Regions from separate parts of the Collinsella sp. LCP19S3_C9 genome, predicted to be linked through region 2. Evidence: predicted binding sites of a transcription regulator. Region 2 holds the regulator's gene; the other holds the start of a gene.

Region 1 (11,824 bases), on a different contig from region 2:
TGCATGTCGACAACGGCGGCATCGAAGCCCTTGATCATCTGACCGGCACCGCAGGTGAACTCCAGCGGCTCGCCGCGATCGTAGGAGCTATCGAACTGCGTGCCATCGTCGAGCGTGCCGCGATAATGAGTCTTGACCTTCTTGCCCTGGTTGGACATGGAAACCTCCGTGATAAGGGCGGCACACAACGCGGGCCGCCATGAACGTATGGCGCTAACTATACCCTAGTCATACAATTCGAAGACAGTTTGCAAAGAAACGCTGCAACCGGAGGAACCATGGCATATCCCGTATTTGACTTGCACTGCGACACCGCCGACCGCATCGGCTGGGCCACGCTCGATCTCGACCTGCGCTTTACCGCCGGCACCGACGGTTATTTCCCCGGCGACGAGACGCATCCGCAAGATTTCGACCTCATCGAGGGCAATGCCTGCGCCATCTCGCTCGCAAAGATCGGCAACACGCCGTGGGCACAGTGCTTCGCCACGTTTATCCCCGACGAGATTCCCACCGCCCACGCCGCGCGCTTCCAGGCGCAGATCATGGCGCATATGAGCGGCCAGGCCATGCTCAACCACGACCGCATGGTCAACGTGCGCAGCGCCGCGGACATTCGCCCCGCGCTCAAGGACGGCAAGGTCGCCTGCATCCACACCATCGAAAACGCCACGTTCTTTGCCGAGGACCCCGCACTGATCGAGGTGCTCAAGAGCTTGGGCGTACTCATGTCATCACTCAGCTGGAACGCGCAGGGGCCGCTCGCGAGCGGACACGATACCCACGCCGGCCTCACCGCCGCCGGCATCGAGGCACTTACGCAGATGGAGCACGCCGGCATGGTGCTTGACGTCTCCCATCTCAACGATGAGTGCCTTGACGAGGTCGCCGTCCGCGCCACGCGTCCCTTCGTCGCCAGCCACTCCAACTCCCGTGCGGTTTGCGGCGCCAAACGCAATCTTACCGACGACCAGTTCCGCACCATTCGCGACATGGGTGGCATCGTCGGCCTCAACTACTGCAGCGAGTTCCTTTCCAACGACGCAACCGACAAGACCGCCGCAGACGTCACCTTCGATCAGCTGGCGGCACATATCGAGCACTGGCTCGACCTGGGCGGCGAGGACGTCATCGCGCTCGGCGGCGACTGGGACGGCGCCACGGTGCCCGCTTTCCTCTCCGATGCCAGCAAGATGCCCGAGTTCCAGAACATGCTCTCCAAGCATTTTGGCAAGACCGTGATGCAAAAGCTCTGCAGCGACAACGCGCTTGCCTTCTTTGAGCGTTATTAATTTCACATCCCTTGAGCGGGCCGGCATGCCGAACGGTCGACATGCCGGCCCGTCCCCAATCTGAAGGACCGCTTTTGACGCAGCAGTTTACGATTTCCGTATCCCGACCGGATGGGATGCCCATCCCCGTCGTCGTTACCAAAAAGCGTGTCAAGAACTTCAACCTACGCGTCACATCGAGCGGTGAGGTCCACGCCAGTGCGCCGCTCGGCGCCACCCGCGAGCGTATCGAAGCATTTGTGAAGCGCAACAGCGCCTGGATTATCAGCCGACTTGCCCAGCGCGAGCAACGTCAGGCGACGGAGCGAGAGCCGCTCAGCCCCTCGTCCATCATTGCGCTTTGGGGCAAGCCCATCACGGTACAAGATGCGCTCGATCACAACTTTGCATCACCCGCACCGCGACCCAAACAGGCCACCTTCGCAAGTTTTATGGGTACCGACGAGCCAAGTGGGCGCGCGCAGGCAAAGCAGCGCACGGCCCTCGACGGCCTAACGCCCGATGAGCTCCAAGCCCGCATCGACCAGCTCTATACATCCGAGGTCACCACGGCGCTGCGCGATATGGTGCGCACATACGAAATCGCAATGGGTGTCGTCGCTTCCCGCGCTTCCGTGCGCAGCATGAAAACGCGCTGGGGCTCGTGTACGCCCAAAACCGGTGCCATTCGCATCGCACGCGAGCTTGCCGCCTACCCCGTCGAGTGCCTTGACATGGTTGTCGCCCACGAGCTCGTCCACTTGCTCGAGCCAAGCCACAATCAGCGGTTTCACGCCCTGCTCGACACGTACTGCCCCAACAATAGAGCTCTGTCGCAGCGGCTCAAGCAGCCACCCATAGAGACGTATTAGAACCGGTTAGCGCACGCGCTCGATCTCGACACCGCAGCTTGCCAGGGGAAGACCGACGGGCGCCCAAGGCTTATCGAGCTTAACACGCACGCCGAGCAGCAGAGGGTAACGACGTAGCAGCATCTGGGCCACGCCCTCGGCTGCGGCCTCGATGAGCTTAAACGTATGCTCGCGCAGATAGCCATCGACATCGTGGCACACCGAGCCGTAGTCAATCGAGGCATCCAGGTTATCGTGCTCCCCTGCTGCACGCAGGTCGGCATAGAGCACCAAGGACACGATGAACTTCTGACCCAGGGCGTTCTCCTCGGGATACACGCCGTGGTTGGCAAAGACCTCAAGACCTTCAACGGTGATGCGATCGGCATGGCGCAGATCGTCATAGCTCACGTGGGGCACCGCCGTTGCGGTGGATATTTCGCCCCTTCCACGGCGGGCGAGCTCGGCGCCTTCAGTCTTGGTTGCATTCTCGGGCAGTTTCTTGTTACCCATCGCGATCGTCTCCTTCGTTTAGAACCCCGACCGCGCAAACCAACTACACGCGAATCGACAGGTTCTTTTTATCATCGCTCCAGTTGCAGGCATTGCGCGCGGGGCATGCAAAGCAGGCGCGCGACGCTTTGTCGGCTGCATAGAGCAGACGCTCCAGCGGTTGGCTGTTCACGCGCAGCTTTCTATGGCCTAAAATGGCCGTCTTAATGGCCGCGGCATCGGCCGGATCAAATGCCACGTCATCGGGCATGCCGCCAAGAATCGCATCAGCGACGCGCTCGCTTGCAACATCATGGGATATACCCGATTCATACTGTTCATCTTTGCCGATATCGTGAAGAAGTGCCGTGGCGTAGATGACCTCGCGGTCAAATTCGAGCTGTTCCTCAAGATTCTTAATCCACATAATGCGCGCGACATCCAGCAGATGGTCAATACCGTGGCGGCAAAAGATGCGCCCCGATTCCAACTGTGCAATGTTGCCCAGGTGTCGCCGGAACAGCCCGTTGGCACAAATGTAATCAATGCGAGGCATGGCGCCAAAGGGAGTCAGGCCCGAAGCCATAAAGCCGCGACGCGGCGTCCCCTCATCGGTCTTCGATGTAAAGTCGTTGACGACTCTCATGGTTAGCGGCCCAGCATCCTAAAGAATCGCTCCTCGAGCGCGGGATCGGTCTCAAAGACACCGCGACGAGCAAGCGTTACGGTCTTGGTACCGGGCTTTTGCACGCCGCGCATGGTCATGCACATATGCTCGGCTTCCATCAGCACGATCGCCCCTTGGGGAGCAAGATACTCCATGAGGGCATCGGCAACCTGCGCGCACAGCTGCTCCTGCAGCTGCAGACGACGGGCATAGACCTCAACCGTGCGAGCAAGCTTAGACAGACCCGCCACGCGACCGTTAGGGATATAGCCGATCGCAGCCTTGCCATAAAACGGCAGCAGATGGTGCTCGCACAGCGAGTAAAACGTAATGTCGCGCTCGATAACCAAATCGTTCGAAGCGACGGCAAAGGTTTTGGACAGGTGCTCCTCGGCACTCCGGCCCATACCGCCGGCAATCTCGCCATACATACGGGCGACGCGTGCCGGGGTCTCCAGTAGGCCCTCACGAGTTGGGTCCTCGCCTATACCTTCAAGCAGCAGCTTAATAGCAGTCTCGACTTTTTCCTGATCGACCATCTGGGCCTCACTTTTTTCGATTTCGCGTTCGCGCTATGGTACCACGCTGGCACGCAACCTCTTCCAGCTACATAGTATGGGTCGAATAGACCGGATCGTCCCGCCAAAGCTCCACAGCGTCGCAAAGCGCAACGCCCTCGCGCGCAGCACGAGCGCGCGTGGCGTTCATGTCGATCACGCGCTGATTGCTCGAGCCCCTAAAGCGCAACGAGATATCGTACAGATCTTGAACGAACGGACCGTCTACCAGCATGTCGAGGCAAGCAAGGATACGGTCCGTCACGTCGGTATGGTGGCGGCCGCCCGGCATTAGTTCCTCGAGCACATCACCGGTAAAGCACCAAATGGTCTTCCCAGACTCCACAGGATAGGTCGCACGCACGCGTTCGATAAAATCAACGAGCCCCGCCTGGTTCTCGGGTTCCATAGGCTCCCCGCCCAGAATCGTCAGGCCATCAATAAAGGGATGATCAAGACTCTCGATGATTTTGTCCTCGACGGCACGATCGAACGGTTCACCCGCGGCAAAGTCCCACGCGACGGAGTTAAAACAATTCTTGCACCCACGACGGCACCCACTCACAAACAGAGAAGTACGAACGCCTTCTCCATCAGCAATGTCGAAATACTTAATGTTCGCGTAGTTCATAGGTAACCTTCCTGGGGGTCTGGAGCATATCATCCCGTCCTCAAACATTCTCGGCCTTCGGCCTGCGAAACTGCGGGCGGGACGATATGCTCCAGATCCCTCGCGAGCGACACTCGGTGAACAAAGCGAACATCGAGTATGGGGTTCGAGGTCCAATAAAAACTGGGTTGCGGCTCAACCGCCATCGCAAGTAAATCGCAGCTGCAGCTCGAATTATTTCCGCCAAGAACTTCGAGGAGTGAGCAGACCGCATACTGCATCTCAGCTACATCAACTTGGCTGCCCCGTAGCGAGGCCCCGGACCTTTGCTCGATATGAGTTCCGCACGAACAGGAGGCGCCAGTGGCGCCTCCGTCGTGAGCCAGGGCTGTCCGAAATAGCGAGTAAAGGTCCGGGGCCTCGCTACGGGGCAGCCTGGGATGGTTATTAGAGATGCAGCACGCGGTCGCGGATCTCCTCGGTTCGACCCTGGTTCCAGAACTGGGTACCGATGTAGCCGCACGTGCGACGGGCGACATTCATCTTCTCCTGGTCACGATTGCCGCAATTGGGGCACTCCCACACCAGTTTGCCATCGTCCTCGACAATGCGAATCTCGCCGTCATAGCCGCACACCTGGCAGTAATCGCTCTTGGTGTTGAGCTCAGCGTACATGATGTTGTCGTAGATGTACTGCATTACGCGAATGACCGCCTTGAGGTTGTCCTGCATGTTGGGAACCTCAACGTAGGAGATAGCACCGCCCGGCGAAAGCTGCTGGAACATACCCTCAAACTTAAGCTTGTCGAAGGCATCGATCTCCTCGGACACGTGGACGTGATAGCTGTTAGTAATGTAGCCCTTGTCCGTCACGCCCGGGATAATGCCGAAACGGCGCTGCAGGCACTTGGCGAACTTGTAGGTCGTCGACTCAAGCGGGGTGCCGTACAGCGAGAAGTCGATATCGCTTTCGGCCTTCCACTCGGCGCACTTGTCGTTCATGTGCTGCATGACGGCCATGGCAAACGGCGTGCCCTCCTTCTCGGTGTGGCTGTGGCCCGTCATGTACTTGACGCACTCATACAGACCGGCGTAACCCAGGCTAATGGTGGAATAACCGCCCACGAGCAGCTTGTCGATCGTCTCGCCCTTCTTAAGGCGCGCCAAGGCACCGTACTGCCAAAGAATCGGCGCAGCATCCGAAAGCGTGCCCATCAGGCGCTCATGACGGCACAGCAGGGCGCGGTGGCACAGCTCAAGGCGCTCATCGAAGATCTTCCAGAACTTGTCCATGTCCTGATGCGAGCTCAGCGCAACATCGGGCAGGTTGATGGTCACAACACCCTGGTTAAAGCGACCATAGTACTTAGGCTTGGTCGGGTCATAGTTCAGAGCGTTGGCGACATTGTTAAAGCCGTTGCCCGAACGGTCGGGCGTCAGGAAACTGCGGCAACCCATGCAGGTATAGCAATCGCCGTTGCCGGCGGTCTCGCCCTTAGACAGTTTGAGCTCGCGCATCTTCTTCTCGGAGATGTAGTCGGGCACCATGCGCTTGGCGGTGCACTTGGCGGCGAGCTTGGTCAGATAGAAGTACGGCGAATCCTCGCGGATGTTATCGTCCTCGAGCACGTAGATGAGCTTGGGAAACGCCGGGGTGATCCACACGCCGGCTTCGTTCTTAACGCCCTCATAGCGTTGACGAAGCGTCTCCTCCACAATCATGGCAAGGTCGTGCTTCTCCTGGGGCGTACGGGCCTCATTGAGATACATAAAGACCGTCACGAACGGCGCCTGGCCATTCGTGGTCATAAGGGTCACGACCTGATACTGAATCGTCTGGACGCCGCGACGAATCTCATCGCGCAGGCGTTCCTCAACGACCTCGCGAACCTTCTCGGCAGATGCCGAAACACCGAGCTCCTCAAGCTCGCGAGCGACCTCGCCGCGAATCTTTTGACGGCTCACCTCAACGAACGGGGCGAGATGGGTCAGCGAAATAGACTGACCGCCGTACTGGGAGGAAGCAACCTGGGCGATAATCTGCGTCGCGATGTTGCAGGCGGTCGAGAAGCTGTGCGGCTTCTCGATCAGCGTGCCCGAGATAACGGTGCCGTTCTGGAGCATGTCCTCCAGGTTCACCAGATCGCAGTTGTGCATGTGCTGGGCAAAGTAATCCGAATCGTGGAAATGGATCAGGCCCTCATTATGGGCATCCACGATCTCCTGGGGCAGCAGCACGCGTTGGGTCAGGTCCTTGGAAATCTCGCCGGCCATATAGTCGCGCTGAACGGAATTGACGGTCGGATTCTTATTGGAGTTCTCCTGCTTAACCTCTTCGTTATTGCACTCGATCAGCGACAGGATCTTGTCGTCGGTCGTGTTCTTTTGGCGCTTCAGGCTCTGAACATAACGATAGATGATGTAGCGGCGAGCGACCTCGTAGCAGTCGAGACGCATGATCTCGTCCTCGACCAGATCCTGGATCTCCTCGACCGATACGGTATGGCCGGCCTTCTCACATGCCTCGGCGACGTTTTGCGCCGCGTAGATCACCTGGCGGTCGGTAAGACGAGAGCCCTCCTCGACCTCCAAGTTGGCGGCGCGAATCGCATTGACGATCTTATCGATGTCAAAGGCAACCTCGGTGCCGCTGCGCTTGATGATCTTCATCCTCTTGCCTCTTTCGCGTCGTAATCCCATTGCGCTTCAGAGCCAAACGATGCCTGGCAGGGCTTGTCCCTGTCTTGCGGCGCCGTCGCGCAATCTGTGTTCTCGATAAACCATAGGTCCTCATGCGGACAATCCTCGCGGCCGATCAAGCGGCTCAAAGGCGTGTCCAAATGGGACGAACAAGGTCTTCGTTCTCTGTCCGACATCTATCATACGACAAAGACGCCTCTATATCCTGTATTCTTTTTTTAGGTTAAACACAACATATAGTGTTTCAGCAGGTCAAAGCAATTGGTCATTTTACAGACACATTAATTATGAGGGTTTCTTGGCAAGTCGGTAAAACGTTACCAACGCGGCTACCTGCAAGGCAGTTATAAAACCCCCTAGTCAAGCCGCCGACAAATCCTACCAAAACCAAGCCGCTCACGCGAAAAGAATCCAAAAGATTATGCTTGACCAACATGTTGCGGTCGAATGCCGGCGGACGGAGCGACGGGGCTGCAAACGCTCGGAAGACTACAGCCCCGGCACCCCGTCCGCCGGCATTCGATAGGCGAGGAGCTATTAGTTCTCTTCGCGAGCTATCATGCGGCCGAGAGCCGCTGTAAAGGGATCGAGCAGCACGCCGGCGATAACCACAAAAGCCCACCCCTTTGTGACAAGGCCCGCCCAGCGCGCGAAGAACGTACGGCCTTCAATCGTTCCGAATCCTCCCTGGAAGGCAATCTCGCCAAAACCGATCACCATAAAAAGGAGCGTGGCGCCGATGACCGTACCGGCGATCTTGTGCGATGCACTCCCCTGCTCAAAACCAAAAAAGTCCAGGCACATACCAACCGTTTTGCCAAACAGCGGGAGTGCGCTCAGAACCTCGGCGATCACCGTGGCCACGATGAGTTGTCCCCAAAAGCCCGTGGGGCTCGTCAGATCCAAGCCAGGCGCCCCTTCAATGATGGGGAGAAACGCGCAGAGCAATAGCGGGTTGAAGAAGCCGTTGAGAATACCGATAACGCGGTTGACAGGTAACTTCATAGCCTAAAGCCTTTCAAAGTCATTGATAGAAAGAGGGCCGCCGGCATATGTCGGCGGCCCCGATAAAACATGATGTGCGGCGAAGCAACTACAAGAGCGGCTACTCCGCCTCGCCGCTGGCCGCCATCGTCTCGGCCTCGGCAAGCTGGGCCGGGGTGAGCTTGCGATACTTAATGGCGCCAAAGACGACACAAGCCGCACAGACGATCATGCCGGCGATGAACTTCTGGTCAATCGTTGCACCAAACGGCGACGTCACGGCCTCAAACACAATGGGAGACAGTGCCATGTCAAAGTTGATGCCTGCCATGCCAATGGCGAGGTTAAACGCACGTCCCTCGGGGGCAGAGTTGCCGGCGGCAAAATTGCCCTCCAGCGGCACGTAGGTCTCCTTGCCCAGCGCAACGACAAAGCCCGCAACGCACAGCACCATAAAGGCGGGCGCAACCAGCGTCATGCCCAGGCCAACGAGCGTCACGCCCCATGCGATCGGCATAGCCAGGTTCTTAAACTTGGCAAACAGCGGACCGACCAAAAGACCAGCCGCAATACCGGCAACGGTCATAACGGTAGAGGCAAGACCGGACTCCACGGTACCGCCAAAGCCGCGACCCACGACAAGCAGCGAAACGTTGGAGCTGAAGAGCTGGAACGTGAGTACGAACACAAAGCTCATGAGCGTGATATTTGCGACCTCTTTAGGCATATTGGCAAACACGTTGACCTTGCGCTTGGGCTCAAGATGACCCTCGGGAAGGCAAACAGCCTCGATCACGATGAAAATGATCATGATGAAGTACGCCGCATAGCTGTGGAACCACTCGGCAGAACCCAAAATGCCGGAAACCATCGTCCAGATAATGCCGCCCAGTGCAACAAAAGTGGAGTAGATGCCCATGACAAACGAGCGCTGCTTTCCGCCGAAATAGTCGGCGATCAAGGCGTCGGTCGAGTTCTGCACGGCGCCGAGGCCAAGGCCCATCACGGCAGAAGCCGCTAAGACCTGGCCGAGTGAGTCGTGGAACACCAGCACCGAGGCGCCTGCCAGCATCACGATAACGTGACCGACAAGCGTCGTCTTCTTCTTGGACACGCGAGAGGCGAGCTGGGAAGAAACGAGCATAGCGGACAGCGCCATCATCAACGGGATGATGCCGATGATCATCTGGACGGCAGCGATGTTTTCGTTGGGAAACGCCGCCGCGACAGAGGCCACGATGGGGACGGGCACCGACATGCCCATAATGCACATGGCGGCGGCATAAATGCCCACCAGGTACTTAATCTTGGTTTTATCCATGATCCATCCTTACACTTAAAGAAAAGGGTCGGGGCGGCCGGACGTCACCATCGGCCGCCCCAAATACAGCACTATCAGTCGTTGAATCCGGCGAACACGGGCTCTCCGCTGTACACGAGCGCCTCCTCGACGCCATCGAGCACGCGGCAGGCGCCGGACGCCATCGCCTCGAGTTCAAACTCGCCGGGATAAGCCGATACGGGGGCGATCCAAGAGCAGCACTCCTCAATCGAGGCAACGAGCTCCTTGCTGTGGACCATGCCGCCTCCGAGCAAGATGCCGTCGACATCGCCCTTCAGCACACAGGCCATCTCGCCAATCCACTTGCAGATTTGGTAGACCATTGCATCCCAGGCGCGAGTTGCGGCCTTATCGCCCGCTGCAGCACGATCGCACACCTCGATGGCATCGGAGGTACCCAAAAGGTCAACGAAACCGCCGGTCTTCATGCAATGGGCGCGGGCGACATCAAGGCCGTGTTCCGCGGTGTACTTTGCGACCTCGATCGCGGGAACCGATCCGCAGCGCGTCGGTGCCATGGGGCCCTCGCCGCCGACGATGTCGTTGCCGTCAACCATCTTGCCCTTAAGATGAGCCGAGATAGAGATGCCGCCGCCGATATGGCAAACGATGAAGTTGCACTCATCGTAGGGGCGACCGAGCTTTGCCGCATGGCGGATGGCGGTCTCTTTGAGATTAAGGGCGTGCAGATGCACGTTTCGATACACACCCTTAATGCCCGTCATACGTGCGAGGTCGCACAGCTCGTCGGTATCGGGAGGATTCACCACAAAAGCGGGCTTTCCCGTCTTTGAGGCGAACTCATGGGCAATCTGGGGACCCAGCTGCGCCGGGTGCTGAATGCCGTTCGCACCGATGCGGGCATGCTCGAGCATGACCTCATTGATGGCATACGTGCCGCCGGGCAGCGAAAGTAAGCCGCCGCCGCGACCGACAAATGCATCAAAGTCCTCGAGCTTTAGGCCCGCCTCCTCCAGTGCTCCAAGAATCAGATCGCAGCGATACGGCATCTGAGCCGAAACCCCGTCGAACTGGGCAAGGTCCTTTGCATCGTGCGCAACGTTCTTGCTGAGCTTGCACTCATCGCCCTCAAAAACGCCCACCTTCGTGGAAGTGGAACCCGGGTTGATTACCAGGACACGCCAGGGAGTCTTTTTATCGGACATGCCTTAAGCCTCCTTAAGCGCCTGGGCACGCACGCAGCTCATCACCACGTTGCCGACGATCTCGTCGACGGGCGCAGAGCGCGAGCAATCGCACACGATCTTCTTGAAGCCCTGAAGCATGGGGCCGTAGGCATTTGCACCGGTCAGATTCTGGATGATCTTGACGCCGATATTGCCTACGTTGATATCGGGCCAGATGACCACGTTGGCTTGGCCCGCAACAGCGGACTCACGATGTACCTTCTTGGCCGCAACCTTGGGGTTAATCGCCGAATCAAACTGGAACTCGCCGTCGATGGCAAGATCGGGACGGCGATCGTTGGCAATCTCGCGAGCACGACGCACCTTGTCGACAAGTTCGTTATCCATCGAACCGTCAGTCGAATGCGAAAGCAGTGCGCAACGGATATCCCATCCGGTCAGCGAGCGCACCGTCTCGCTCGACGAAATCGCGATCGAGGCAAGCTCCTCGCTCGTGGGGTCAACGCAAACGGCGGAATCGCCAAAAGCCAAAAGGCCGCCTTCACCGCCGTTCCAATTGGGAATGTCGGCGATACCGCACGAGCTCACGGTGTCCACCCCGTCGGCAAGGCCGACGATGGTCTGTCCCGCCAGGATAATATCGCCCGTGGCGTTATCGATGCCGGCGAACATTACGTCGACATCGCCGAGCACCTGCAAAATAAGAGCGCGCTCAAGCGGGCGCGTCATACGGCGCGCGGCGCCCTTGGACTTAAACTTGCAATCCGGATGCGAAAGGTAGCGCTCACAGCAGGCGGCGTTCGCCTCCTCGTCGGTCACATCGACAATCTCGATGCCGTCAAGGGAGATACCGCGCTCGTCGGCAAGCTCCTTGAGCTTACCGCCGTCGCCAACCAGCACGCATTCGGCAAGATGCTCGGCAGCGATCTTTGCGACCGCCTGCATCATGGTCTCGTTTTCGCCCTCGGGAAAAGCAACGCGCATAGGCTTGGCGGCAGCCTGCTCGCGCAGGGTCTGCATCAGGTCCATGGCAGTTACTCCATCTCTTCGGCAGTGCGCTCGATAAGCTCGCCGATGGTCTTCATGACCATGACCTCGCGAACGGGAACCTCGGCATCGAGCTCGTTCTCGATCATGGACGTCAGGGCAATCATCTTCATCGAGCCCTTGCCCAGGGTCTCAAACGTCGTCTCGGGGGTCAC
Region 2 (11,824 bases):
CACGTTTGTAGCACCTTTGTGCCCCGTCGATATCATCGTTAGGATGTAAGCTCATGGACCAGCGTTTCGTACGCGATATTCTTGCCGGTAAAACCTATTTTATTCGCACATTCGGCTGCCAGATGAATCAGCATGACTCCGAGCGCGTGAGCGGTTTGCTCGATTCCTATGGCTGTCTTATGGCGCTCGATCCGGAGCATGCCGATATTGTCGTATTCATGACATGCTGTGTGCGCGAGGCTGCCGATACGCGCCTGTACGGTCAGTGCAATTCCTGCAAGAGTCTTCCTCCTTCTCCTTCGGGTAAGCGTGTGGTCGCCGTGGGTGGCTGCATCGCTCAGCGCGATGGCGAGGGCTTGCTCACCAACGTCGATAACGTCAACGTTATTTTTGGTACGCATTCGATTGCGCACGTGGCGGAGCTTATCGCCGAGGCGTTTATGGATGGCAAGCGCCATATCCGCACGAATGAGCATGAAGATACGGACGCCATGAGTATGCCGTGGCATCGCGAGACGCAGTATCATGCATGGGTGCCCATCATGACGGGCTGCAACAACTTCTGCACGTACTGCATCGTGCCGTACGTCCGTGGTCGCGAGAAGAGCCGCCCCTTCGAGGAGATTGTCGACGAGGTGACGGGTCTGGTGCGTCAGGGTGTGCGCGAGATTACGCTGCTGGGACAAAACGTTAACTCCTACGGTCGCGATCTCTTTGGCAAGCCGCGCTTTGCCGACCTGCTGCGCGCCGTGGGTGATACGGGCGTCGAGCGTATCTTCTTTACTTCTTCGCACCCCAAGGATTTGCTTCCCGAGACCATCGATGCTATGGCCGAGACACCTGCCGTTATGCCGCAGCTTCACCTAGCCGTTCAGTCGGGTTCCACGCGTATCCTTAAAGAGATGAATCGTCGGTACACGCGCGAGGATTATCTGGGCCTGGTCGATCGCATTCGTAACCGTATGCCCGAAATTGCGCTTTCGACCGACATCATCGTGGGCTTCCCGGGCGAGACCGAGCAAGACTTTGAGCAGACGCTCTCGCTTGCCGAGACGGTTCGCTATGCCCAGGCCTACACGTTTATTTACTCCAAGCGCGCCGGTACCCCGGCAGCTGAGATTTATGATCCCACCCCGCATGAGGTTATCCTTGAGCGCTTTAACCGTCTGGTCAAGGTTATCGAGACGACGGCATATGAGTATAACCAGGGCGAGCTTCACACCGTGGTACCTGCGCTTATTGAGGGCACGAGCAAGAAAAACGACGCTGTCCTTCTTGGTAAAAGTCCTAAGAACCAGACAGTGCATGCGCCGATTCCCGCTGGTTATAGTATCGATCAGCTTATCGGCAAAATCGTCGACGTCGATGTGGATGTCGCCAAGACGTGGTATCTGTCTGGCTCCGTTGTGGGTGAGCCTCGCTAATGGTTTCCCCCGGCACAAACCTTTCTGCCGTAGCGATCGTCGGTCCGACGGCGGTCGGCAAGAGTGATGTTGCCGACCGCCTGGCCTCTCGTCTGTCGTCTGAAGTGTTATCGTGTGACGCGATGCAAATCTATCGCGGTATGGATATCGGTACGGCCAAGATGATGCCCGAGGAGTGCTCGGTGCCCCTGCGTCTTGTCGATATCGTGGACCCGGGCGTCGCGTATTCTGCTGCGCTCTATCAGTCTGATGCCCGGGCGCATATCGAGCGTTTGCTTGGTGAGCAACGGCTTCCGGTCTTTTGCGGCGGCACGGGCTTGTATCTTAAGGCTGCACTCGATGAAATGGATTTTCCTTCGGGAGAGCTCGAGGACGAACGCCGCGCGGGTTATCAGGAGCTTGCCGAGCGTATTGGCGAGAAAGCTATGCATGCCCTGCTTGCCGAGCGTGATCCGGAATCGGCTGCCGTGATTCATCCCCATAACGTGCGCCGCGTGATCCGTGCGCTCGAGATGCACGATGACGGTGTGTCGTATGCCCAGCAGAAGTCTAAATTCAGCGTTCCACGTGAGCGTTATCATGCCTTGTGGTTTGGTCTGACGCGTAGCCGTGAAGTGCTGTATGAGCGCATTAACCTGCGTGTCGACCTTATGTTTGAGCAGGGGCTGGTCGATGAGGTCCGTGGCCTTATGGACCAGGGCCTGGGTGATGCACTCACGTCGATGCAGGCAATCGGTTACAAAGAGATTATTGATGCCTTGCGAGGCGCTATTACCATGGATGAGGCTCGCGAGCTTATCAAGATGCGCTCACGTCGCTATGCCAAGCGCCAACTTTCCTGGTTTAAGCGGGACGACCGCATCGTGTGGTTCGATATGGATGAGTTTACGATCGATGAGGTCGTCGATGATATCTACCGTCGTATCGAGGCTGCCTAATGGCACGTTTTCCCTTGGTTCCCACGGCGCCTGAACCTGAGCGTGCCGTCTTGGTTGGTGTTGAGTGGCGCGATAACGCCTGGCCGCTCGACCGTTCGCTCGACGAGCTCGAGCGCTTGGCTCACACTGCTGGAGCCCAATGCGTGGCACGCTTGTCTCAGCGTCTGGTTAAACCTTATCCCAAATCGTTTATCGGCTCCGGTAAGGTCGAGGAGCTATGCGGTTTGGTGCATCGTATGGATGCGGATGTTGTAATCTTCGACGACGACTTGACTCCTTCACAGCAGTCCTATCTTGAGAAAGCCGTGGGCGAACCGGTCAAGATTATTGACCGCACGGCGTTGATTTTGGATATCTTTGGCCTGCATGCTCAGACGCGTGAGGGTCGCTTACAGGTGCAGCTGGCTCAGTTACAGTATCTGCTGCCCCGTCTGCGAGGTATGTGGAGCCACCTTGCTAAGGAACAGACGCGTGGCGGCATTGGATCGCGTTTTGGCCAGGGCGAAAGCCAGCTCGAGGTCGACCGTCGCCTGATTCGCGATAAGATCGCAGCTCTTCGACGCGAATTGAAACAGGTTGAACAACGTCGTGATGTGCAATCGAAAAGCCGTATTGAATCTCCGGCGTTTCGCGTAGCGTTGGCTGGCTACACCAATGCCGGTAAGTCGACGTTGCTTAATCGATTGACGGGATCCACGGTACTTTCGCAGGATAAGCTGTTTGCCACGCTCGATCCTACGACGCGTTCGTATCGTTTACCCGGTGGCCGTGGCATGACGATCACTGATACCGTTGGCTTTATTCAAAAACTGCCCCATGGCCTGGTCGACGCGTTTAAATCTACGCTTTCCGAGGTGCTCGGCGCCGATTTGGTTCTTAAAGTTGTGGATGCTTCCGATGAGGATTACGAGCGTCAGCTTGAGGCGGTTGATCGTGTCCTTGACGAGATTGGTGCCGGTGAGCGCCTGACGCTTACCGTGTTCAATAAAATCGATCTGCTCGATAGCGTCGACCGCTTGAGCTTTCGCCGGCGCTATCCCGAGGCGGTATTGTTCTCGGCTCAGACGGGTGAGGGCCTTGATGACTTAGTCGATCGCATCGCTCGTGAAGCGGCCGCTACGGACGTGTTGCTCTCGGCCGATATCCCGTATCGAGAGGGCGCGTTAATCACGCTTGTGCACGAACAGGGAACCCTTCTGCACGAGGAATACCTCGAGGACGGCGTTCGTATTGTGGCAAAGCTTCCAGCCCGTATCGCACCGCGTCTCGAGCGTTATCGAACAGAGTAAATCAGCTCCAGTACACCCAAGATAACCGGTTGATGCAGCAGGTAGAACGGCAGCGCATGGCGCCCGAGACTTGCGAGCGCCGGGATGGGATTCGCATAGGCCCATCCCGGCGCCTCATAGTTTGCTTCCTGAGTCGTGTGGGCGGCAAAGAAGCCTGCAAGGTACATAAATACGAATGGTATGACTGGATAGTAATCACCAGAGACAAAGTTTGGACTTGGGAAACCCAGCCAAGCTAAATAGGGGATAGGATAAACCGTTTTAGGAATGCTCCAGGTAAGGGTAAAAAGTGTGAGGCAAATTGCTATACCCCATACCGACGGCACTTTAACGATCACCGGACGCGCGAGCGCGACAATGGCGGTGCAGGCCGCCATGCAGAACATGATGCCGAAGTTCACCGAGTCATCGACTGAGACGAGCGTCGTCGCGACCCATACGACAAAAGCGGCAGCGGCATATTTGACGGCACGCTTGATGTTGTTGCGCGAGAGGGTGCACATCCAGCCGGCAATAAACAAAAATACCCAACTGATGCTGGCACGCCAGATGTCTTGGAAGATGGTCTGAGTAAACCAGGGCATATCCCAACCATAAAGATAGGCAAGATCGTAGCAAGCATGAAATCCTGCCATCGACAGCATGGTAAATCCGCGAATGGTATCAAAGACCGTGATGCGGTTTTGCATTACGAGAACCGGCGCATCAATCCAACGACCTTGCCCAGGATCGTCGGATTTGTCGCATAGATGGGCTCCATGGTGTCGTTTTCGGGCTGCAAGCGAACTCGTCCCTGCTCCTTGTAGAACGTTTTGACCGTTGCGGAGCCATCGATCATGGCCACAACGATCTCGCCATTCATGGCACTCTTCTGTTCGCGAACGATGATATAGTCGCCGTTAAGGATACCGACGTTAATCATCGAATTGCCGTGGACCTCGAGGATAAAAGACCCCTGGTCCGTTGCGATCTCGGTCGGGATGGTAAAGGTGTCCTCGATATTTTGCTCGGCAAGGATGGGGATCCCTGCGGCGACACGGCCCACGAGGGGTAGCGATACGGTTCCGCGGGGTGCCGTGGGCTCATCGGACTTTGAGATGGAGACGGAGGCTCCGTCCTCGTCAAAGAGCTCTAGGGCACGAGGCTTGGTGGCGTCACGTTTGAGCAGGCCGCGTGCTTCCAGTGCGGAGAGATGTGCATGTACGGTGCTAGGGGAGGAAAGACCCACAGCCGAAGCCATCTCACGCACGCTGGGCGGATAGCCCTTTTCCTGCTGATACTCCTTGATGAAGTCGTAAATCTGCTGCTGTCGCTTGGTAATTTTGCGAGCCATCAGGGATTCCTCTCTACCTAACCCAAACAAATGTTCTATGTTTGCTTGACAGGAACAACTGTTCGAAGATAATAATAACCGAACACTCGTTCCCGCGCTAGACTTTTTTGTCCTCGCGGCTTGATAAAACAGTTCTCGTCAAAAACGCGAGAGGAGAACATGATGAATGCAACGGATATGGTCCAGGGAAACCTCGCCCTTAAGCTCGAGACGCCTGCGGCGCCGGCTTTCACGGTTGTCAAAGGCGGCCGATCTGGTTTTCAAACACTGCCTGGCAAGCCCGTCCGAAGCCAGTGCGTCGCCACGACTTCGGCCCCCGTTGCTCTGAAGGCCTCGACGATTGTCGCCCTGGCCGTTGCGCTCACGCTCTTCTTTGTACTTGCTACCTCGATCTTCAGCGCTCGTCACGCCGCATATGCCGAGTCCGCATCTAACGTTACCTATGAGACCGTCCGTGTTCAGTCTGGCGATTCCCTGTGGTCGCTTGCTCAGGAGCATTCCGTCGACGGTCTTTCTACGCAGGAGACTTCTGACATGATTCGCAGTGTCAATCATCTGGAGCATGGGTCACTCGATGCGAATGACGTTCTTAAAGTTCCTGCGCGTTCGTAAGATTTAAACTCCGGCACATGGTACCCTTGTTATCGTTTTGGAGGTGGTACCATGCGCTGTCCCAGATGCGGCAATGCACATACCCGTGTTGTCGATTCCCGTATGCAGGAATCTAATAACACCATTAAACGCCGTCGTGAATGTTGTTCGTGCAACTATCGCTTCACAACATTCGAGCGATGCGAAGACCCCATCGAGGTCATCAAATCTGACGGGTCAAAGCAGCGGTTCGATCGCAATAAGCTGCTGGTCGGCTTAATGCGCGCTACGATTAAGCGCGACATCGACACGAAAAAGCTCAATGAGCTCATCGATGACATCGAGGTGGAGCTGCGTTCCCGTACGCTGACGGCTGTTACGTCCCACGACCTGGGCGACATGGTGCTTAAGCGCCTGGCCAAGATCGACAAGGTGGCTTACATTCGCTTTGCCTCGGTCTATCGCGATTTCAAAGACATCGATGAGTTTTTGCAAGAACTCGACAAGCTAAGGTGATTTTATGTCCAACATTACAGTCAACATTAAGCGTCTCGACCCTACGATCGAGCTTCCCAAATACGCCCATCCCTCAGATGCCGGTTTGGACCTCCGTGCCAATGAGGACTGTACCCTTAAGCCCTTCGAGCGACGCTTGGTCTCTACTGGCCTTGCGATCGCGCTGCCCGATGGATACGCTGGCTTCGTTCAGCCTCGCAGTGGCCTGGCTATTAAGCAGGGGCTGTCTATAGTCAACACGCCCGGTCTTATAGACGCCCACTATCGAGGTGAGCTTAAAGTCATCCTTATCAACCTGGATCCATCCAATGAAATCCAGATCAACAAGGGTGACCGAATCGCTCAACTCGTCATCCAAGAAGTTCCTACGGTCAATCTCGTGGAGGTAGACGAACTAGACGAAACCGACCGAGGAGCCGGCGGTTTCGGTTCTAGCGGCGTATTGTAATGTCCGCTCACCCGTGGGTGGCCCCTATATATCATTCCATGCTCAAACATTCTCGCGGGGGCGCTCGTATCCCTCCCGCCCGCCTCTCACACATATCATTCCATGCTCAAACATTCTCGCTTCGCTGCGAAACTGCGCGCGGGACGATATGTATGGGGCTCAGGCGAAAGGGCTACATGCTTGAGATATAACAATCTTTCTAGTAAGCCAATGCGACAAAGGAACAGTCCCTTTGTCGCATTGGCTTACTACATTTGAATTTTCCGGTTTCGCCTTTGCAGATTCTAATGGTGGGGAATCTGGTATAGCTGCTAATACGTAAACGCAGCTTGCCTGCGGGAGGCCCCTATATATCGTCCCGCGCGCAGTTTCGCAGCGAAGCGAGAATGTTTGAGCACGGGATGATATATAGGGGCCTCCCGCAGGCAAGCGGACAGTCCAATGCTAGCGGATATGCGCGGGTTTTCCGCCCCAGTAGAAGCGGCAGAAGGCTCGTTTGCGCTTTTGGGGCTTGCCTGCAAGCTCCATGGTTGCGATGGCGATGTCCTCGGCCGCGTGTGGACGGCGTAACACTTCGCCATTGATGAGCAGTGCCTTGAGCGACTCGGGATGATCGTGGAGATGGCGCAGCGTCACAATGAGCTCGCGTGCGGTGGTGACATGCATGCTGGCGCCCAAGTCGGTGAGCATGGTGGTGTTGGCCTTTTCCTGGCCATAGGACTTGCCCAGCAGAATCATCGGCAGGTGTGCACACAGGCATTCGGTAACAGTGAGTCCGCCCGATTTGAGAATTGCCAGATCGCAGCCGTGCATGAGCGCTGCCATGTCATCGACATAGTCAAGAACCGTGACGTTTTCGAGTTTCATGGCTTCGAAGAGCGTTTTCAGGCGCGTGGCGTATTCCGTGTCCTTGCCCGGCAAAAAGACAAAGTGCATGTCCTCGAAGCTACGGAGGAAGGGGAGGGTTTGGTCCATCGCCGCGCGAAAGCGAACGTACGGTTGAGGCAAACTGGCGCCGGCCATTACCAGCACAATGGTCTTGTCGGTAGGGAGTTTGAACTTCTCGAGTTCTTCCTCACGACTGTAATCCGTGTCAAATCCAGCGCGAATAGGGATGCCCGTAATGCGTATCTTTGCCTCGGGAACCTTGCGTGGGCGGAGCGTCTCGGCCATAAACTCGTTTGCCACGCAGAATAAGTCAGTGTCCTTATGGGGCCACCAGCCCTCGACCTCGTAATCGGTCGGCACGCAAATGACGGGATAGTCGATGCCCGTAATGACGCGCGCACCAACCGCAACGTTGGCTGCCGTGATATGTGTGGCGACCACGGCAATAGGCCTACGAGTGCGAACGTATTCGTTAAATGCGGGGAACATAATGCGCGACCATGCCGTGCCGCCGCCCCAAAGCAGGTGTCCGGTAAGGGTATATCGCCAGGTCAAGTCATAAATTGGGCGCGTGGCGCCGGTAAACGATGCGGCCGTTTTGTTGCCGTCGAATTTTATGCGTCCAAAATCGAGGATATCCAAGACCTCAATCTCGACATCCTGCGGTATGCCCTTGGTGCCGCGTATAAGCTCGAATGCTTGTGCGATAGCGTTTGCTGCCGCTTTGTGTCCCGAACCAACCGATGCGTGGACAATGGTCACTAAGGGCTTTTGTCCGGGTGACGGCATCAATTGTTCCGATTGGGGGGCGCTTTGCGTGGGCAGGGGAGCGTCATTGCCCATCTGCGTTTGATCCATCGATAACTCCCCTTCATCGTTGTTTCGCAAAGAATCATTGTAGTGCATGACTGTCATGTTCTCCTAAATTTGGGTATGAGCGCAAAGAACGCCAATGTTTCGATGAGAGGACACTCCATGACTACCAATCAACCGATCGATGTTGCGATTATCGGCGGCGGCCCAGCGGGCTATGCTGCAGCCATTTATGCTGCGCGATCCAATCTAACGACGACCGTGATTGAGCAAGGCATGTCGGGAGGACAGATCGCCACAACCAATGAGGTCGAAAACTATCCGGGCATTCCGCTCTTGAGCGGTGCCGAACTCGGCGAGCGTTTTCAGCAACATGCAGAGGGCCTGGGAGCACAGGTTGCATGGAGCATGGTTACGGGTATCGATTACGATGCGGATGCGGCGCTGTTTACGGTGCATCACGATACGGGCGATACGCTGGCCTCGAGTGTTATCGCTTGCATGGGCGCCACGCCGCGCTCTGCTGGCTTTATCGGCGAGGATACGTATCGCGGTCGCGGCGTTTCGTATTGTGCGACGTGCGATGGCATGTTCTTTCGTGGCAAACAGGTCTTTGTCATTGGCGGCGGTAATGCTGCCTGCGAGGAAGCCCTGTTCTTATCAGAAATTGCCAGCAGCGTGACCATCGTCTTGCGCCGCGATCAGTTCCGTGCTCCCGATGGCGTGGTTCAAAAGGTACTCGCTAAAGATAATATTTCGGTTAGGTACCAAACTAGTATTGTGGAGCTATCGGGCGAGGCCATGCCTACAACTATCACGTTTAAGGACAACGCCACCGGTGATACCTATTCCGAGTCCTTCGATCCAGGTTCGTTTGGCATCTTTGTCTTTGCCGGAACGCAGCCCCATACCGAGCTTGTACAGCATCTGGTGGATCTGGCGCCTGACGGCGGTATCGTTACCGACGACTCGATGGCCACGCGCACGCCGGGCTTGTTTGCTGCCGGCGATATCCGTTCCAAGCGTTTACGCCAGGTTGTGACCGCCGTTTCGGACGGAGCCATAGCGGCAACCAGCGCATACGCCTTCTTACGAGGATAAGTACGATAATATTTCTTATGTAAGGTTGCTATCTTTTTGCAAAGTGGTTGGACGGTGCGCCAATGTGCTGTCCAACCACTTTTACTTAGCGGCTATGTGGTATGCAAAACTAGATAATCTAGAATACAATATAGAAAACGAACGGAGGCCTCTTATGAACCACGTCAAACATGTTATCCCGATGTCCGATACATCGGTCAGCATTAAGCCGGAGGATATTCAGCCGACGGTGCTGCCGGATGCATTTATTCAGTCCGATATGGCGGGTAAACTCAATGCGTTGAGCCTGCCACGCTATGACCAGCTGCCCAACGTAACGCTCTATCGCGATCAGGTTATTGAATATGTTGCACTGTGGATGGAGCCGCTTTCGATTTGCGTAGAGCAGCCCGTTATTACGCCTTCGATGATCAATAACTACGTAAAGGTCGGCCTCGTTCCTGCTCCGGTTAAAAAGCAGTATGGCCGTGAGCAGATTGCGCGTCTCATCGCCATTTGTATCTTTAAGCAGGTGCTGCCCATCGCTGCGGTTCAGGCGCTCTTTAATATTCAGCGCTTGAGCTACGACGCTCCGACGGCCTTCGATTATGTAGTCGATCAACTTGAGGCATCGATTCGTGCGGCTTTTTCCCTTGAGCAGACTCCCGTGCCCGATACCGCACATCAGGTTACGCGCGAGTCATTGCTCGTACGCAGTGCGGTTTCGTCCTTTGTATCGAAGGCGTACCTGATGAGCTACCTCAAGTTCAATGGGTTTAATAGCTAGGCGACGTATAACGCGGGCGGGACAAAGAGCCATCAGTCACTTTGTCCCGCCCGCGTTTTTGCTTGGTTGAGCTTTATTGGCCCGAAGCCACGCCCATGCCGTAGCCGATGATGAGACCATGCATCTCGGCGTAATAGGAATCTAGGCCGTTGCAGGGCATGATGATAGTCTTGGAGCCCGGCCAGTGCTCCACAATGCGGTCGGCAAGCGCCTGGGCTCCAGCTTCGTTCTCAACGTGATCGATGATGACCTCGCCGCCCGTGAAACCCTCGGCCTCCATGGTGTCGACAATCTTGGTGAGCATCTTCTTTTCGCCACGCGTATGCCCAACGAGTTCAATTTCGCCCGCTTCGCTCGCCGTGCCCAAAATGCGGATGTTGAGCTTGTTGGCAATAACACCGGCCGCCTTAGGGATACGTCCGGCCTTCGCAAGGTTTTCGTAATTGCATAAACTAAAGAGGATCTTGCTGTTCTGCTCCAAGCTATCGAAGTAGGCGCAGGCTTCCTCAAAGGAGGCATCCGGTTTACTTGCAAGATAGCGATCAAACAGTAAGAAGATCAGGTCCATCTTGCCGCCTGCTGCGCGCGAATTAACCAGGTGAATCTTACGATTGGGCTCTTCGGCAAGCACCATGTCACGCGCAGTGGCCGCGGCATTGTAGCTTCCCGAGACGCCCTCGGAGATGGGCATGCAGATCGTCTTGTCGGCGAGCTTAAAGAGCTCAGCCCACTCCCCTACGCTTGGGCAGGAGCTCGATGATGCGCTGGATTCCGATTGAATGGCAACATTAAGCTCGTGAACATCGAGCGAGAGATCGTCGACAAATTCACGCTCCCCCACTCGGATCTTAAGGGGTGCAAATGCAAAGGTGGTATGAGGTGCGGTTGGTTGCCAATCGCGAAGATTGCAGCTCGAATCTGAGATGAGTGCCCAGCTCATTGAGGGTCCTTTCTAGTTGTTCCTCAACAATTATAGCTATCTTTTGGACAGATGCTGCGCATATCTAGTATTCAAAACTAGATTGTAGTTTACACACAAAATGGGCGGTCGAGATAAAACAATGGACCTCGCTCCCAAAGGATACGAGGTCCATTTTCGTTAGCTGAGTTAAAACACTTAATAGCGAACGAAAATATAATTGTTGTTCATGCCAGCGGCAACGGAGCTGATGATAACGCCCGTGCTGTAGTCGGAAGCATGGATCATCTGGCCGTTACCAATGTAGATGCCGGTGTGGTAAGAGTTAACAACGACGTCGCCCGGCTGAGGATCAGAAACACGGGGCCAACCCATGAAGGTGCCGGTAGTGCCCAGGCGGCAGTAGCGGCCGGTGAGGCAGTAGCTTACAAAGCCGGAGCAGTCAAAGCTGTTCGGGCCAATGCCGCCCCATGAATAAGCGCAACCAAGCTTGCTATAAGCGCGAGAGACAACGCTGCCGCCGTCAACGGACTGGCTCGGCGCGGAAGGGGCCGGTGCCGGGGCGGGCGTCGAGGGCTGCGGCGTGGGAGCAGGAGCGGGCGCGGGCGCAGGCGTGTTGCCGCCGCCGTTGTTGGTCGTACCGCCACCATTGTTGGTGTTCTCGGTCGTACCGGCGGTGTCGTTGCTCACCGTGGCCTTTTCGGCGGTGCTGGCATTTATGCCAGCCTGCAGCGCGGCGTTCGCCTCGGCCTCGGCGGCAAGCTCGGCCTGCAGCTGTGAATCAAGGGAGTTCACGAC

The links. The regulator NrdR, encoded in region 2, represses ribonucleotide reductase genes. The targets are predictions, from matches to a motif close to AAACACNATATATNGTGTTT.
Region 1: the regulator NrdR is predicted to act here: its motif matches at 7,374-7,393, upstream of nrdD (anaerobic ribonucleoside-triphosphate reductase).

Annotation. Positions count from the first base shown of each region.
Region 1 is NZ_JBQKDZ010000004.1:94,301-106,124, forward strand. It holds gene ACTQXI_RS03170 (FKBP-type peptidyl-prolyl cis-trans isomerase) at 1-158, opposite strand, end outside; gene ACTQXI_RS03175 (dipeptidase) at 279-1,292, shown strand; gene ACTQXI_RS03180 (M48 family metallopeptidase) at 1,367-2,143, shown strand; gene folB (dihydroneopterin aldolase) at 2,150-2,635, opposite strand; gene ACTQXI_RS03190 (HD domain-containing protein) at 2,679-3,260, opposite strand; gene folE (GTP cyclohydrolase I FolE) at 3,263-3,820, opposite strand; gene nrdG (anaerobic ribonucleoside-triphosphate reductase activating protein) at 3,888-4,469, opposite strand; gene nrdD (anaerobic ribonucleoside-triphosphate reductase) at 4,896-7,118, opposite strand; gene ACTQXI_RS03210 (hypothetical protein) at 7,686-8,153, opposite strand; gene ACTQXI_RS03215 (MFS transporter) at 8,254-9,453, opposite strand; gene buk (butyrate kinase) at 9,528-10,640, opposite strand; gene ACTQXI_RS03225 (phosphate acyltransferase) at 10,644-11,651, opposite strand; gene ACTQXI_RS03230 (acyl carrier protein) at 11,657-11,824, opposite strand, start outside.
Region 2 is NZ_JBQKDZ010000003.1:35,756-47,579, reverse strand. It holds gene miaB (tRNA (N6-isopentenyl adenosine(37)-C2)-methylthiotransferase MiaB) at 54-1,424, shown strand; gene miaA (tRNA (adenosine(37)-N6)-dimethylallyltransferase MiaA) at 1,424-2,362, shown strand; gene hflX (GTPase HflX) at 2,362-3,651, shown strand; gene ACTQXI_RS02165 (heparan-alpha-glucosaminide N-acetyltransferase) at 3,636-4,340, opposite strand; gene lexA (transcriptional repressor LexA) at 4,340-4,984, opposite strand; gene ACTQXI_RS02155 (LysM peptidoglycan-binding domain-containing protein) at 5,147-5,596, shown strand; gene nrdR (transcriptional regulator NrdR) at 5,648-6,091, shown strand; gene dut (dUTP diphosphatase) at 6,096-6,539, shown strand; gene ACTQXI_RS02140 (MGDG synthase family glycosyltransferase) at 6,984-8,285, opposite strand; gene ACTQXI_RS02135 (NAD(P)/FAD-dependent oxidoreductase) at 8,403-9,341, shown strand; gene ACTQXI_RS02130 (DUF1836 domain-containing protein) at 9,496-10,107, shown strand; gene ACTQXI_RS02125 (DegV family protein) at 10,181-11,047, opposite strand; gene ACTQXI_RS02120 (coiled-coil domain-containing protein) at 11,225-11,824, opposite strand, start outside.